Regions from separate parts of the Azospira sp. MPR-LB4 genome, predicted to be linked through region 2. Evidence: predicted binding sites of a transcription regulator. Region 2 holds the regulator's gene; the other holds the start of a gene.
What was found. The regulator FNR, encoded in region 2, switches genes on or off when oxygen is low (the NO sensors DNR and NnrR bind a similar motif). The targets are predictions, from matches to a motif close to TTGANCTAGNTCAA.
Positions count from the first base shown of each region.

Region 1 (7,583 bases), 1.4 Mb from region 2:
AGCAGGATGCCCTGCTTGGCCACCTCCGGATGGGCGGCGGCGACGCCGACGATGTTGCGCTGCCCCACGTCGGAATCGAAGCCGAACAGCAGGTCGGGCGAGGACAGGTGGAAGAAATGCAGGGCGTGGGACTGCAGCATCTGGCCGTAGTGCATGAGGCGGCGCATCTTTTCCGCCGTCGGCGTGATGCTGGCGGCGCCCACCACCAGGTCCAGGGCCTTGGAGGCCGCCAGATGGTGGGAGACGGGGCAGATGCCGCAGAGACGCTGCACCATCACCGGCACTTCCCAGTAGGGGCGGCCCTGGATGAATTTCTCGAAGCCCCGGAATTCGACGATGTGCAGGCGCACCTGCTGCACCTGGTTGTGATCGTCCAGCAGCAGGGTCACCTTGCCGTGGCCTTCGACCCGGGAAACAGGATCGATGGCGACGCGGCGCAGGTTGTCGGTCTGGGACGCGGTTTCAAGTTCGAACATGGTGGGGAAGCCTCAGTCGAAACGCAGGATGGGATGGGAAAGCCGGGGCGTGTGGCCGGCGATGAGGTCCGTCAGGAACTTCCAGATGGCCTCCCCCGAGGGCGGGCAGCCGGGAATGAAGTAATCCACCCGCACCACTTCGTGGATGGGATGGACCTTGTCCAGCAGCAGGGGCAATTCCGGGTCGTTGGGTACCTGGCCGCCGGGCAGGGATTCGACGCCGATGCAGGTGTGGTAGACCTCCTGCAGGCACTGGCCCACGTCCAGGTGGTTGCGCTGGGCCGGCAGGCCGCCGGTGACGGCGCAGGCGCCGAGGGCGATGAGTATCTTGCAGTGCTTGCGGAATTCCCGCAGCACATGGACATTCTCCGCATTGCAGACGCCGCCTTCGATGATGCCGATGTCGCAGGGGCCGCAGTGCTTGATGTCGGTCAGGGGCGAACGGTCGAATTCCACCAGTTCCACCAGTTCCAGCAGGTGCTCGTCGATGTCGAGGAAGGACATGTGGCAGCCGAAGCACCCGGCCAGGGAGGTGGTGGCGACCCGCAGCTTGCGTCCGGAAACGATCATTTTTCCACCTCTTCCATGGCTACCACGCTGATCGGCTTGGCGTCGTAGTCCCGCTCGCCGATGGGCCTGGCAAAGCCCTGGCGCTTGTGCAGGATGACGCCCACGGGACAGATGTTGGCCGCCCGGTCGCTGGCGGCAAAATCCGTGTCAGCCAGGCGGCCGCTTTCCGCATTGACCACCAGGTGCTTGTGGATGCCCCTATCGGTGAGGGCGAAGATGTTCTTGCCGTCGATGTCCCGGCTGGCCCGCACGCACAGCTCGCAGAAGATGCAGCGGTTGAAGTCCAGCAGGACGTCCGGATGGGAGGCATCCACCGGCCGGTTGGGATAGAAATGGTTGAAATGGGCGGAGAGCATTTCCAGGTCGTAGGCCAGGGCCTGCAACTGGCAGTTGCCGCTCTTCTCGCACGAGGGACAGAAATGGTTGCCCTCGACGAACAGCATCTGCAGCAGGGCCCGCCGCTCGCCGTTCATCTCCGGGGTGTTGCTCTCCACCTCCATGCCCTCCTTGGCCGGCATGGCGCAGGAGGAGACGTGGCGTCCGCCCACCTTGACGATGCACAGCTTGCAGGAACCGTGGGCCGGAAAATCCGGATGCCAGCACAGGTGGGGAATGTAGTGGCCAGCCTGGCGGGCGGCCTCCAGGATGGTCTGGCCGTCCTGGAAGACCACCGGTTTGCCGTCCAGCAGGAATTTCTTGGTATCGCTCATCGGTGGGCCTCCACGGAACTCAGGTGGGCGTCGGCATCGTCGCGCCCGGTCATGCGCCGGGCCTCGGCCAGGGACTGGTCCAGGTCGAAGGCGGGGGCGAAATCCAGGGACTGGAGCCGGCGCTCGTAGGCGGGGCGGAACTTGATCAGGGTCTCCACCACCGGGTTGGCGGCGGCCAGGCCCAGGCCGCAGTGGCTGGCCGCCTTGAGCAGGCGGTTGATCCACTCGATGTCGGCCAGGTCGTACTTGGCGCCGTGGCCGGTGGCCAGCTTGTCCATGAAGTTCCGCAGCAGGGAGGTGCCGACCCGGCAGGGGGTGCAAAAGCCGCAGCTCTCGTGGGCGAAGAAGTGGACGAAGTTGCGCGCCACCTCGAAGAGGTCCCGGCTGGTATCGAAGATCATGAAGGAACCGGCCGTCGGCACGTCCTCGTAGGCAATGCCCCGGTGGAACTCGTAGGACGCCAGGCAGGTGCCCGAAGCGCCGCCCACCTGGACCGCCTGCACGTCGGTGGCGCCGCAATCCTCCAGGATCTGCTCGATGGAAACGCCGAAGGGATACTCGTAGATGCCGGGAAAGGCGCAGTCGCCGGATATGGAGAGGAGCTTGGTGCCGGTGGACTGGGCAGTGCCGACGGCGGCGAAGCGCTCGGCTCCTTCCAGGGCGATCAGCACCGTCTTGGCCAGGGTTTCCACGTTATTGACCACCGTGGGCCGCCCCAGATAGCCCTTGATCACCGGGAAGGGCGGGCGGATGCGGGGCGTGCCCCGCTTGCCCTCGAGGGACTCGATCAGGGCCGTTTCCTCACCGCAGACATAGGCGCCGGCGCCCAGATGAATCTCGATGTCGAAATCGAAACCGGCCTGGCCCCGGATGCCCTGCCCCAGCAGCCCGGCCTCGCGGCGGCGCTGCAGGGCTGCCTCCAGGGGCTCCAGTAGGTAGCGGTATTCGCCCCGCAGGTAGAGGAAGCCCTGGCGGGCGCCGGTGGCGTAGGCCGCCAGGGTCATGCCCTCGAACACGTGGTCCGGGTATGAGGTCAGCAGCACCCGGTCCTTGAAGGTACCGGGCTCGCCTTCGTCCGCGTTGCAGACGATGACCCGCTCCTCACCGGGGGCGTTGCGGCAGGCCTCCCACTTGACCCCGGTGGTGAAGCCGGCGCCGCCGCGACCGCGCAGGCTGGACTTCTGCACCTCGCCCAACCAGGCCTCGGGCCCCAGGGCCATGGCCGCCGCCAGGGCAGCCCCCGGCTCCAGCACGGTATTGAGCAGATCGTCCTTGCGGCGGATGTTGTCCTCCACCCGGAAGTATTCCTGGGGCCACAGGGACAGGGGCCGGCGGGAACGGATCAGCTCGCAGATTTCATTGACGCGCTGGTGGGTGAGGCGGGTGATGGGGCGGCCATTGACCAGCAGGGCCGGGCCCTGGTCGCACATGCCGGTACAGGAGGTGACATCCACCGAGACCAGGCCGTCTTCCGACACCTTGCCCTGTTCGACCCACAGCTTCTGGCACATGGTGCCGAGCAAGTCCAGGTTGCCCAGGAGGCGGTCGGTGGCGTTGTCGGAGAAGAGCACCCGGTATTTGCCCACCGACTGCAAATGGAGAAAGGAGTAGAAGCCGGCCACGCCCTCGACCCGGGCCCGGGGCAGCTTCAGGGCGGCGGCGATGGCGGTGAGGGCGGGAGGGGGGATGTAGCCCACCTGTTCCTGCACTTCCCGGAGAATTTGCAGCAGTTGGGTGGGGTCCCGGCGGCGTTTGCTCAAAACCGCCTCGAGGACTGCATCCAGAGAATTGGCAATCGGTTCCAAAATCCCTCCCCCTTGTAAGGTCATGCCGGAGGATTATAGGTATGGTCAATGCAAAAACGTTGACACAGCGCAAGCCGCTGTAACGGGGACGTCATCGGAACGAAATACCGGCTTATCCCTCGTCCGCTAAGGTCCTACTGCCACTAGGCCTTGATCTAGGTCAAAATCGATATGCTGCACCGCAACACAAAATGCGGCATGATAACGAAAACAGGATTGCAATAACGGCCCCGGTCCAGACTGGACGCCGGATGGTTCACCTTCATTCAACTAACCTGGAGTTCTGCAAATGTTCAACCTCAACGGCAAAAAAGGCCTGGTCGTCGGTATCGCCAACAACAAGAGCATTGCCTACGGCTGCGCCAAGGCTTTCAACATCTGCGGCGCCGAACTGGCGGTCACCTACCTGAATGAAAAGGCCGAACCCCACGTGCGCCCCCTGGCCGAACTGCTGGCCGCCCCCCTGGTGCTGCCCCTGGACGTGGAACAGGACGATCAGCTGGCAGCTGTTTTCGCCGCCATCGAACAGAAGTGGGGCAAGCTGGACTTCCTCCTGCACTCCATCGCCTTCGCCCCCAAGGAAGACCTGCACGGCCGGGTGGTGGACTGCTCCCGCCAGGGCTTCCTGCGGGCCATCGACATTTCCTGCCACTCCTTCATCCGCATGGCCAAGCTGGCCGAGCCCCTGATGAAGGACGGCGGCTCCCTGCTGACCATGAGCTACCTGGGCGCCGATGAAGTGGTGGACAACTACGGCATGATGGGCCCGGTAAAGGCCGCCCTGCAGGCTTCCACCCGCTACCTGGCCACCGAGCTGGGCCCCAAGGGCATCCGGGTGCACGCCATCTCCCCGGGCCCCCTGGCCACCCGCGCCGCCTCCGGCATCGCCCACTTCGACGATCTGATGAAGGACGCCGTGGAACGGGCCCCCCTGCACCGACTGGTCTCCATCGACGACGTCGGCGCCCTGGCCGCCTACCTGTGCAGCGATGTGGCGAAGACCCTGACCGGCGGTACCATCTACATTGACGGCGGCTACAACATCGTCGGCTAAGAGCTCCACACAATCAAAAACGGGAGGCGCCATGCACGCTGAGCACACCGAGCAGTACATCGAAAACAAGACTTTCGACGAAATCCAAGTGGGAGACTCTTCCACCCTGATCCGGACCCTGCGTCCGGAAGACATCAAGCTGTTCGCCATCATGTCGGGGGATGTGAATCCCTCCGTGGTGGACCCGGAATTCGCCCAGAGCGGCATTTTCCGGGAGGTGGTGGCCCATGGCATGTGGAGCGGCGCCCTCATTTCCACCGTGCTCGGCACCCAGTTCCCGGGGCCGGGCACCATCTACATCGACCAGTCCCTGCACTTCTCCCGGCCGGTGACCATCGGCGACACGGTGACCATCACCATCACCGCCAAGCAGAAGTTCGACCATAACAAGCACATCCTCTTCGACTGCCAATGCACCAACCAGGAAGGCCTGCAGGTGGTGAGCGGCACCGCCGAGGTGCTGGCGCCGACGGAGAAGATCCGCCGCGAGCGGGTGCACCTGCCCGAATTCACCATCAGCGACAAGGAAGCCCGCTACCAGGCCCTGCTGGCCACCGCCGCCGGCCTGGAACCCATTCCCGTGGCCGTGGCCCATCCCTGCGATGCCGAATCCCTGAAGGGCCCCATCTTCGCCGCCCGGGCCGGCCTCATCGAACCCTTCCTGGTGGGGCCGGAGGCAAAGATCCGCTCCGTCGCCGAAGAGAACGGCCTGGACCTGACCGGCATCCGCATCGTCAATACCCGCCATAGCCACGAATCCGCCGCCATGGCCGTGACCCTGGTGCGCAACGGCGACTGCGAGGCCCTGATGAAGGGCAGCCTGCACACCGACGAGCTGATGGGCGAGGTGGTATCCCGGGCCAACGGCCTGCGCACCTCCCGCCGCATCTCCCACGTCTTCTACATGGACGTACCCACCTATCCCAAGCCCATCATGATCACCGATGCGGCCATCAACATCGCCCCCTCCCTGGAGGAAAAGGTCAGCATCATCCAGAACGCCATCGACCTCTTCCACATCCTGGGCAACCCGGAACCCAAGGTGGCCATCCTGTCCGCCGTGGAGACGGTCAATCCCAAGATCCAGTCCACCCTGGACGCGGCCGCCCTGTGCAAGATGGCCGACCGGGGGCAGATCAAGGGCGGCCTGCTGGACGGCCCTCTGGCCTTCGACAACGCCGTTTCCCTGGTGGCTGCCAAGACCAAGGGCATCAAGTCCGCCGTCGCCGGCCAGGCCGACATCCTGGTGGTGCCTGACCTGGAGTCCGGCAACATGGTGGCCAAGCAGCTGGAATACCTGGCCAACGCCCTTTCCGCCGGCGTCGTACTGGGTGCCAAGTGCCCCATCGTGCTGACCTCCCGCGCCGATACCGCCGAGACCCGCACCGCCTCCTGCGCCATCGCCGCCCTGATGGCCCACGCCTACCGGAAGCAGAACCAATGACCCGCGCCGTCCTCACCCTCAACGCCGGCTCCTCCTCCATCAAGTTCTCCCTCTACGAGCTGGAGAACGGCGGCGGCATCGCTGCGGAACCCGTGCTCTCCGGCCAGATCGACGGCATCGGCGTCAAGGCCCACATCAAGGCCAAGGACGACAAGGGCAAGAAGCTGGACGACGTGGACATCCCGCTCCAGGGCGATGCGGAAAGCCAGCACCACGAGGCCCTGGAATTCCTCATCTCCTGGCTGCACGACCATGAAAAGGGCTGGAAGATCGTGGCCGTGGGCCACCGGGTGGTCCATGGCGGTGAGCGCTATTCGCGCCCCATGAAGCTCGACGACAACATCATCGAGCACCTGACCCGGCTCATTCCCCTGGCGCCCCTGCACCAGCCCCACAACCTGGACGGCGTCGATGCCCTGCGCACCATGATGCCGGAAGTGCCCCAGGTGGCCTGTTTCGACACCGCCTTCCACCGTACCCAGGCCCCCGTGGCCCAGGCCTTTGCCCTGCCCCGCTGGATCACCGGTGAAGGGGTCAAACGCTACGGCTTCCACGGCCTCTCCTACGAGTACATCGCCCGGGTGCTGCCGGACTACTCGCCCCGGGCCAATGGCCGGGTGGTGGTGGCCCACCTGGGCAACGGCGCCTCCATGTGCGGCATGGTGGATCGCAAGAGCCAGGTGTCCACCATGGGCTTCACCGCGGTCGAGGGCCTGATGATGGGCACCCGTACCGGCGCCCTGGACCCGGGTGTGATGCTGTACCTGATGGAAAACAAGGGCATGGACGTGAAGGCCCTGACCAAGCTGCTGTACAAGGAATCGGGCCTGCTCGGTGTTTCCGGCATTTCCCCGGACATGCGCACCCTGCTGGCCAGCGACAAGCCGGAAGCCAAGGAGGCGGTGGATCTCTTCTGCTACCGCGTGGTGCGGGAGCTGGGTTCCCTGGCGGCCGCCATCGGCGGCATCGACGCCCTGGTGTTCACCGGCGGCATCGGCGAACACGCAGCCGAAGTGCGCCGTCGCGTCTGCCTGCAGGCCTCCTGGCTGGGCATCAGCATCGACGAATCGGCCAACGCCCTGCACGCCAACCGTATCAGCGAACCCCGCAGCACCGTGGACGTGCTGGTCATCCCCACCAACGAGGAATGGATGATCGCCCGCCACACCGCCACCCTGCTCAACCTGTAATAGCCGCAACACCCCTCGGCGGTCCGGACTCCCGGACCGCCACCGCCGCCCTTGGACGGCCCCGGCCATCGGCCAATCTCCCCACCGGATTTTGCGACCGGACTACCCCCTCCTCCCCCGCCCTCCCCCTAGGTATTCTTTTGTTCCACCGGCTGCAAACGGAACCACCGTTTTATTGTCAAAAAATGTGCCAATCCTGATTTTTCCAGCCTTTCCGCGAACCACCCCGGGAACAGCGCAACAACTACATCTAGTCAAGCATTTGCCTAGCACCACTACATGTAGTAGCTTTACCTCCCATTCGACTCCGGACTACCGGGGCATATTACCAACC
Region 1 covers NZ_CM179521.1:908,712-916,294, forward strand. Annotated here, with positions in the region: gene AC3QLZ_RS04125 (Ni/Fe hydrogenase subunit alpha) at 1-476, opposite strand, end outside; gene AC3QLZ_RS04130 (NADH-quinone oxidoreductase subunit B family protein) at 489-1,046, opposite strand; gene AC3QLZ_RS04135 (2Fe-2S iron-sulfur cluster-binding protein) at 1,043-1,756, opposite strand; gene AC3QLZ_RS04140 (NAD(P)H-dependent oxidoreductase subunit E) at 1,753-3,585, opposite strand; gene fabI (enoyl-ACP reductase FabI) at 3,851-4,615, shown strand; gene AC3QLZ_RS04150 (bifunctional enoyl-CoA hydratase/phosphate acetyltransferase) at 4,647-6,059, shown strand; gene AC3QLZ_RS04155 (acetate/propionate family kinase) at 6,056-7,249, shown strand.
Region 1: the regulator FNR is predicted to act here: its motif matches at 3,712-3,725, upstream of AC3QLZ_RS04140 (NAD(P)H-dependent oxidoreductase subunit E).

Region 2 (7,583 bases):
AGTGCCCAGTCATGAGTGCCCGCGACGAAGCCACCCTGGTGGTGGATGCCCGCATGATGGAGCCGCCCGAACCCTTCGTGCGCACCATGGAGGGCCTGGATGAGCTGAAGGACGGGGAAAAGATGCTGCTCCTGCTCTACCGGGAGCCCCATCCCCTGTACCGCACCCTGGTGAACAACGGCTATACCTACCGTTCCCAGACCGCAGAAGACGGCACGGTGGAGATTCTCATCTGGAAGGTGGCGGCCTGAGGTCCCTGGCGCCGGCCCGTCGCCGCTGATCGTCACGCCGCCGCCCAGGACGCTTCCCATGCAAGCCATGCTGTCCTTCGACCAGGCCCCGCCCCTGGCGGCGCCCCTGCGCTTCTTCCTCAGCGCCCCCCTGTTCGCGGCGGCCGCCGGCCTGCTCCTGCTGCTCCTCGGGCCGGAGCTGCTGGCCTCCCGCTGGACCGCCGGCGCCCTGGCCTTCACCCACCTGCTGACGGCCGGCTTCATGCTGCAGACCATGGTCGGTGCCCTGCTGCAGATCCTGCCGGTGGCCACCGGCGCCGGCGTGGCCCGGCCCCTGGGCGTGGCCCGGGCGGTGCACGGCCTGCTTACCCTGGGGCTGCTGTTCCTGGTGGGGGCCTTCCTCACCTACCGCAGCGAACTGTTCCAGGGCGCCCTGTTGTGTCTCGGTGGCGGCATTCTTATCTTCCTCGTTGCCGTCGGCCGGGCCCTGGTTCAGATTCCCATGGGCAGCACCATCCAGTGGGCCCTCAAGCTGGCCGTGGCCGGCCTCGGCGTGACGGTGCTGCTGGGCCTGTCCATGCTGGTCAACCTGGCCTGGGGGCTGTCCTGGCCCCTGCTGGAAATCACCGGCATCCACCTGGCCTGGGGCCTGGTGGGCTGGGGCGTGCTGCTGCTGTCCGGCGTCGCCTACGTGGTGGTGCCCATGTTCCTCCTGACGCCGGCTTTTCCCGGCTGGCTGACCCGGCTCCTGGCGCCCCTGCTGTTCCTGCTGCTGGCCCTGTGGAGCGGCGCCGAGGCGGCCGGCTGGGGCGGCGCCCCCCTCCTGGCGGCCCTGGTGGCGGCCGGTTGCGGCACCTTTGCCCTGGCGACCCTGTGGTTGCTGGTGCGCAGCAAGCGGGCCAGGCTCGATGCCACCCAGCGCTACTGGCGGCTGGGGCTGGCCTGCGCCGTCGGCGGGGCGGCCCTGTGGGCGGTGGGGCAGCTGTGGCCGGCCCTGGGCCTGTGGCCCGGGCTGCCCCTGCTGCTGGGCATGCTCCTGCTGGTGGGCGGGTTCATGTCGGTGATCACCGGCATGCTGTACAAGATCGTGCCCTTCCTCATCTGGCTGCATCTGCAGAACGCGGGCCAGGGCCGGGTGCTGGCGCCGAACATGAAGCGCATCCTGGCCGAGAGCGCCATGGCGCGGCAGATGGCGGCCCATGCCGCTTCCCTGGCCCTGCTGCTGGCCGCCGTGGTCCGCCCCGCCTGGTTCGCCTGGCCGGCCGGACTGGCCCTGCTGCTGTCCAACCTGTGGTTGCTGGTGAACCTCTGGCGCTGCCTGCAGGTCTATCGGCGGCACCTGCGGCATATCGGCGAGCAACTCGCCACGGCTGCCTGATTTTTCGGAGATTCCATGTTCAAGGCCTTTTTCAGCGCCCCCCACCGGGTCATGTTCGCCCTCGGCGCCCTGCAGAGCCTGCTGGCGGTGCTGTTCTGGGCGGCGGACCTGGGCGGCCGCTATGCCGGACTCTATGGGGCTCCGGCCTGGGCCCTGCCCGGCATCTGGCTGCATGGGGCCCTGATGCTGTTCGGCCTGTTCCCCCCCTTCATCTTCGGCTTTCTCATGACGGCCCTGCCCAAGTGGGTGAGCGCCCCGGCCCTGACGCGGGGCCAGTACCTGCCGGCCTTCGCTCTGCTGGCAGGCGGCTGGCTGCTCTTCTGGGGCGGCCTGCTGGCGGCGCCCCTGGCCGTGTCCGGCCTGGTGGTGGCGTCCCTCGGCTGGCTGTGGGGCTTGGTCGCCCTGGCCCGGGCCGTGACCTGGCCCCAGCCCCGGGGCTTCGCACCGGACCGTTCCCACGCCTACGCGCTGCTGGCCGCCCTGGGGCTGGGCCTGGTCGCCCTCTGGGCCTATGCCTGGGGCCTGGCAGCCATGGCCGGCGACGGGGTGCGGGCCGGCATCGAGCTGGGGCTGTGGGGCTGCCTGCTGCCGGTGTTCTTCATCGTCAGCCATCGCATGCTGCCCTTCTTCACTGCAGCGGTGCTGAAGAACTACACCATCTACCGACCCATGCCCCTGCTGTGGCTGGTGCTGGCCTGTTTCCTTGGCCACGCCCTGCTGGCCCTGGTCGGCTGGCACGGAGCCCTGTGGCTGCCGGACGCCGTTGCCGCCGCCGTGGTCATCCATTTCTCCTGGAAGTGGCAGCTTCGGCGCAGCCTGGCGGTGCCCATGCTGGCCATGATCCACGGCGCCACCGTCTGGCTGGGCCTGGGGCTGGTGCTCTATGCCTGCCAGGGGCTGGCCCTGGCGCTGGGCGGCAGCTTCGGCGGCCTGGCGCCCCTGCACGCCATCAGCATCGGCTATTTTGTTTCCATGCTGCTGGGCATGGTCACCCGGGTCACCCTGGGGCATTCGGGCCGGCCCATCAACGCCGGGGATCAGACCACCTGGCCCCTGTTCTGGCTGTTCCAGAGCGTGCCCCTGCTGCGCATCGCCGGCGAGTTCCTGCCCCTGTCCGGCCCCTTCAACCTGCAGTGGCTGGCCAGCCTGGCCTGGCTGCTGGTGTTCGCCCTGTGGGTGCGGCGCCACGGCGCCATGTACCTGCGGCCCCGGCCCGACGGCCAGCCCGGCTGACGGATCGCGGAGCCATCCCATGTACCTGGCCCTCAAGCATCTGCACATCACCTGCGTCGTCCTCTCCGGCCTCGGATTCCTCCTGCGCGGATTCTGGATGCTGCAGGAGTCGCCTCGACTGCAGGGGCGCCTGCCGCGGGTGGCGCCCCATGTGGTGGATACCCTGCTGCTCGGCAGCGCCCTGGCCCTGGCCTTTCTCTCCGGCCAGTATCCCTTCGTCCAGGGCTGGCTGACGGCCAAGGTGCTGGCCCTGCTGGCCTACATCGGCTGTGGCAGCGTGGCCCTCAAGCGGGGGCGCAGCAAGGCGGTGCGGGGCATCTTTTTCGTCATGGCCCTGTCGTGTTTCGCCTATATCGTTTCCGTTGCCCTGACGCGTCATCCCGCCGGCTTCTTCGCCGGTCTGTGAAAGGAATTGCATGAGCCACAGCCTGTTGGGCGCCGCCGCCCCCAGTTTCGACGAACCCCTGGAAATGCTGGATGCCTGTCACGGTCGCATCCAGGCCCAGATCGAGACCCTGCGTCGCCTGGTGCAGCACCTGCCCCGGCACGGTGCCGACCAGGCTGCCCGGGAGGCGGCCCAGGGCGTGCTGCGCTATTTCTCCGTGGCCGCTCCCCATCACCATGCGGACGAGGAGGATGACCTCTTTCCCGCCCTGCGGGCGAGCCAGGCGGTGGCCCGGGAAGCGGCGGTGGCGGCTCAGGTGGAGGCCCTCATCGAGCGCATCCTGGCCGATCACCGGCGCATGGACCGGGCCCGGGACGAGGTGCTGGCCCGCCTGCAGGCCATCGTCGCGGCCCAGCCGGGGGAATGCAGCGAGGCCCTGCCGGCGGCCATGGTGGAAGGGCTGGCCGAGCTTTATCTGGGACACATCGATCTGGAAACCCGGGAGCTGCTGCCCCTGGGGCGGCGCCTGCTGTCCCCCGAGCAGGCGGCCGCCGTCGGCCGCAGCATGGCGGCACGGCGGGGGGCGGTGTTTCCGGAAGGGGAACAGTAGGACTGCCGGCACTCCTGGACTAAGCCCGGGCAATAATCCGGGCAATAAAAAAAGCGGCTCCGCGGAGCCGCTTTTTTGTTTGACGCTTGCCCGGGATCAGGCCGACTGGTGGGTCATCAGCTTTTTCAGGCCCGGGATGTCCAGGATGCGGATGTGCTTTTGCTGCACGGCGATCAGACCTTCTTCCTGGAAGCGGGAGAAGGCGCGGGAAACGGTTTCCAGCTTGAGGCCCAGGTAGCTGCCGATTTCTTCCCGGGTCATGCGCAGGTAGAACTCGGCGTGGGAATAGCCGCGGGCGGTGAAGCGCTGGGAGAGATTGAGGAGGAAGGCGGCCAGCCGTTCTTCCGCCCGCATGGTGCCGAGCAGCATCATGACCCCGTGGTCGCGCACGATCTCCCGGCTCATCACCTTGTGGAAGTGGTGCTGCAGGGCCACGATCTCCCGGGACAGGCCTTCCAGGCGGGGGAAGGGGATGATGCAGACTTCGCTGTCTTCCAGGGCCACCGCGTTACAGGAATGGTGTTCGGTGCTGATGCCGTCCAGGCCCAGCAGCTCGCCGGCCATCTGGAAGCCGGTGACCTGGTCGCGGCCGTCTTCCAGCAGCACGTCGGTCTTGAAGAAACCGGCGCGGATGGCGTAGATGGATTCGAAGGCCTCCCCGGCCCGGTACAGGTGGTCGCCGCGCTTGATCTTGCGGCGGGTGCTGACCAGTTCGTCCAGCTTGGACATCTCGGTCTCGTTGAGACCGTAGGGAAGACACAGTTCTTGCAGGTTACAGTTCGAGCAGGCGGTCTTGATGACCGACAGGGTAATTTCTTGGGCGCTGGTCTTCTTCAACGGCATGCTGTTCCTCGCTGGGCCAAGGGCGTTCGGATGGTGGTAACCTGCGCCGGAAGGCCCTTTGGAAGCCTTTGATCCAGGTCAACGTGCCCCAGTTCCTGCACCACGATAATAAGCCGCACCTAATGTGTGGTTCTGCAACGACTGTTTTTCAATGACATTTACCGCCAACAACCTGGTTTTCGATCCCCAGATCATCCGCCGCTTCGACGTCAATGGACCGCGCTACACGTCCTATCCGACGGCTGACCGTTTTGTCGAAGCCTTCGATGCCGAGGCCCTGAAGCTGTGGTTGGGCAAACGCAACATCGGCGGTATCAGCCGACCGCTGTCATTATACTTCCACATCCCCTTCTGTAACACCATCTGCTACTACTGCGCCTGTAACAAGATCATCACCAAGGATCACGGCCGCAGCGCCAAGTACATCAAGTACCTGGGCAAGGAGATGGCCCTGCAGGCCGAGTACCTGCTGGACGGGGATCGGGAAGTCTCCCAGCTGCACTGGGGCGGCGGCACGCCCACCTTCCTCTCCCATGAGGAAATGCACCAGCTGATGGACCTCACCCACCGCCATTTCAAGCTGGTGGATGGGGCCGAGATTTCCATCGAAGTGGATCCGCGCAAGGTGGACCGGCCCACCGTGGCCCTGCTCGGCGAGCTGGGCTTCAACCGCATGAGCCTGGGCGTCCAGGATTTCGACGAGCGGGTGCAGCAGGCCATCAATCGCATCCAGACCGAGGAAGAAACCTTCACGGTGATGGACCAGGCGCGCAAGAGCGGCTTCAAGTCCATCAGCGTGGACCTCATCTACGGCCTGCCCCACCAGACGGTGATGGGCTTCAACCGCACCCTGGAGCGGGTCCTGGCCATGGACCCGGAGCGTCTCTCCATCTACAACTATGCCCACCTGCCGGGCCTCTTCAAGCCCCAGCGGCGCATCAACGAGAGCGACCTGCCCAACGCCGACACGCGCCTGCAGCTGCTCTCCCTGGCCATCAAGAAGCTGACCGATGCCGGCTACGTCTTCATCGGCATGGACCACTTCGCCAAGCCGGACGACGAGCTGGCCGTGGCCCAGCGCCAGGGCCGGCTGCACCGCAATTTCCAGGGCTACTCCACCCATGCGGACTGCGACATGCTGTCCTTCGGCATTTCCTCCATCGCCAAGGTGGGGCCCACCTACAGCCAGAACTACCGCACCCTGGACGAGTACTACGACCGCCTGGACGCCGGCGTGCTGCCGGTGCTGCGGGGCATCGAGCTGACCGCCGACGACCTGCTGCGCCGTTCCATCATCCAGGCCCTGATGTGCCATTTCGAAATCTCCACCGAGTCCATCGAAATCGCCCACCTGATCGACTTCAAGAAGTACTTCGCCGCCGAACTGGAGGACCTGAAGGAACTGGAGCGGGGCGGGCTGGTGAAGGTGGACGACAAATGGATCACCGTGCTGCCCCCGGGACGTCTCCTGGTGCGGGCCATCTCCATGGTGTTCGACAAATATCTGCGCGCCGATCGGCAGCGCACCCGTTACAGCAAGGTCATCTGACCGGGCTACGGGATACCGCGTTTAACTTGAGGCAAGCCTCAGGGGGGAAAAGCCGGGCGCTGGGGGAAACCCCAGTGCCCGGTATAATTTTGGCCATGGCCTTTTTCACTTTCCGCACGGCGCTCCCACGTGGCTGACTCCTTCCTGCCCACCCTGCTTTCCGTCCTCCTCGTCGGCTTTCTCGGCGGCACCCACTGCATCGGCATGTGCGGCGGCATCGTCGGCGCCCTCTCTCTGGGGCAGGCCGGAGGCAGCCGCTGGTCCCTGCATCTGGCCTACAACCTGGGGCGTATCGCCAGCTATGGCCTGGCCGGCCTCCTGGCGGGGGCCGTCGGCGCGGCCGGCGCCCACCTGGGAGAGCAATGGTCCCTGCGCCTGGTGCTCTACGTGCTGGCCAACCTGATGCTGGTGGCCCTGGGCCTTTATCTGCTTGGCGCCACCCAGGCCCTGGCGTGGACCGAGCGGGCAGGCCAGGGCCTGTGGCGCCGTCTGCAGCCCTTTTCCAAACGTTTTCTGCCCGCCCGCAGCCCGGCCCAGGCCTTTCCCCTGGGCTTGCTGTGGGGCTGGCTGCCCTGCGGTCTGGTATACAGTGTGCTGACCACCGCCCTGGTGAGCGGCAGCGCCGCCCGGGGCGGCGCGGTGATGCTGGCCTTCGGCCTGGGCACCCTGCCCAACCTGCTGCTGGCCGGCCTCCTGGCGGCGCGGCTGAAGGATTTCGTGCGGCGCCCCTGGGTGCGCGGCATCGCCGGGCTGAGCGTGCTCGGCTTCGGCCTGTGGGGCCTGCTGGGTGCCTGGCGCCTGGCCCATAACATCTAGAAATGCTGAGGAGCAGACGATGCTGAATTTCCTGCTGGCGGTCGATGGTTCCGCTTGTTCCCTGCGGGCCGTGGATCACCTGATTTCCCGCCTCTCCTGGTACCGGGAAGTGCCGACGGTGCACCTGCTCTACGTGCATCCGCCCATTCCCGACGGCCGGGTGCAGCGCCACCTGGGCCACGAAACCCTGGAGCGCTACTACCGGGAGGACAGCGTGGAACGCCTGGAGGCGGCCGAGGCCAAGCTCAAGGCCGCCGGGGTGGCCTACCAGCGGCACATCCACGTGGGCCAGCCGGGGGCCGTCATCGCCCATCAGGCCGCTGAACTGGGGGCCGACCTGGTGCTGCTCGGCAGCCACGGCTGGAGCGCCATCGCCGGGGCCGTCATGGGCTCGGTGGCCACCCGGGTGGTGCATGAAACCACGGTGCCCGTCCTGCTGGTGAAATAGGCGGCAGGCCGTCTGCCAGCGCAGCCGGCCTGATCCCCGGCATGAGCGGGCGGGGAGGAGGGCTGCGTCCATCCCCGCGCAACGAAGAAAC
Region 2 covers NZ_CM179521.1:3,204,468-3,212,050, forward strand. Annotated here, with positions in the region: gene AC3QLZ_RS15055 (hemerythrin domain-containing protein) at 1-15, shown strand, start outside; gene AC3QLZ_RS15060 (DUF2249 domain-containing protein) at 12-251, shown strand; gene AC3QLZ_RS15065 (hypothetical protein) at 310-1,608, shown strand; gene AC3QLZ_RS15070 (NnrS family protein) at 1,624-2,841, shown strand; gene AC3QLZ_RS15075 (SirB2 family protein) at 2,861-3,247, shown strand; gene AC3QLZ_RS15080 (hemerythrin domain-containing protein) at 3,258-3,836, shown strand; gene fnr (fumarate/nitrate reduction transcriptional regulator Fnr) at 3,933-4,679, opposite strand; gene hemN (oxygen-independent coproporphyrinogen III oxidase) at 4,831-6,228, shown strand; gene AC3QLZ_RS15095 (sulfite exporter TauE/SafE family protein) at 6,358-7,044, shown strand; gene AC3QLZ_RS15100 (universal stress protein) at 7,064-7,492, shown strand.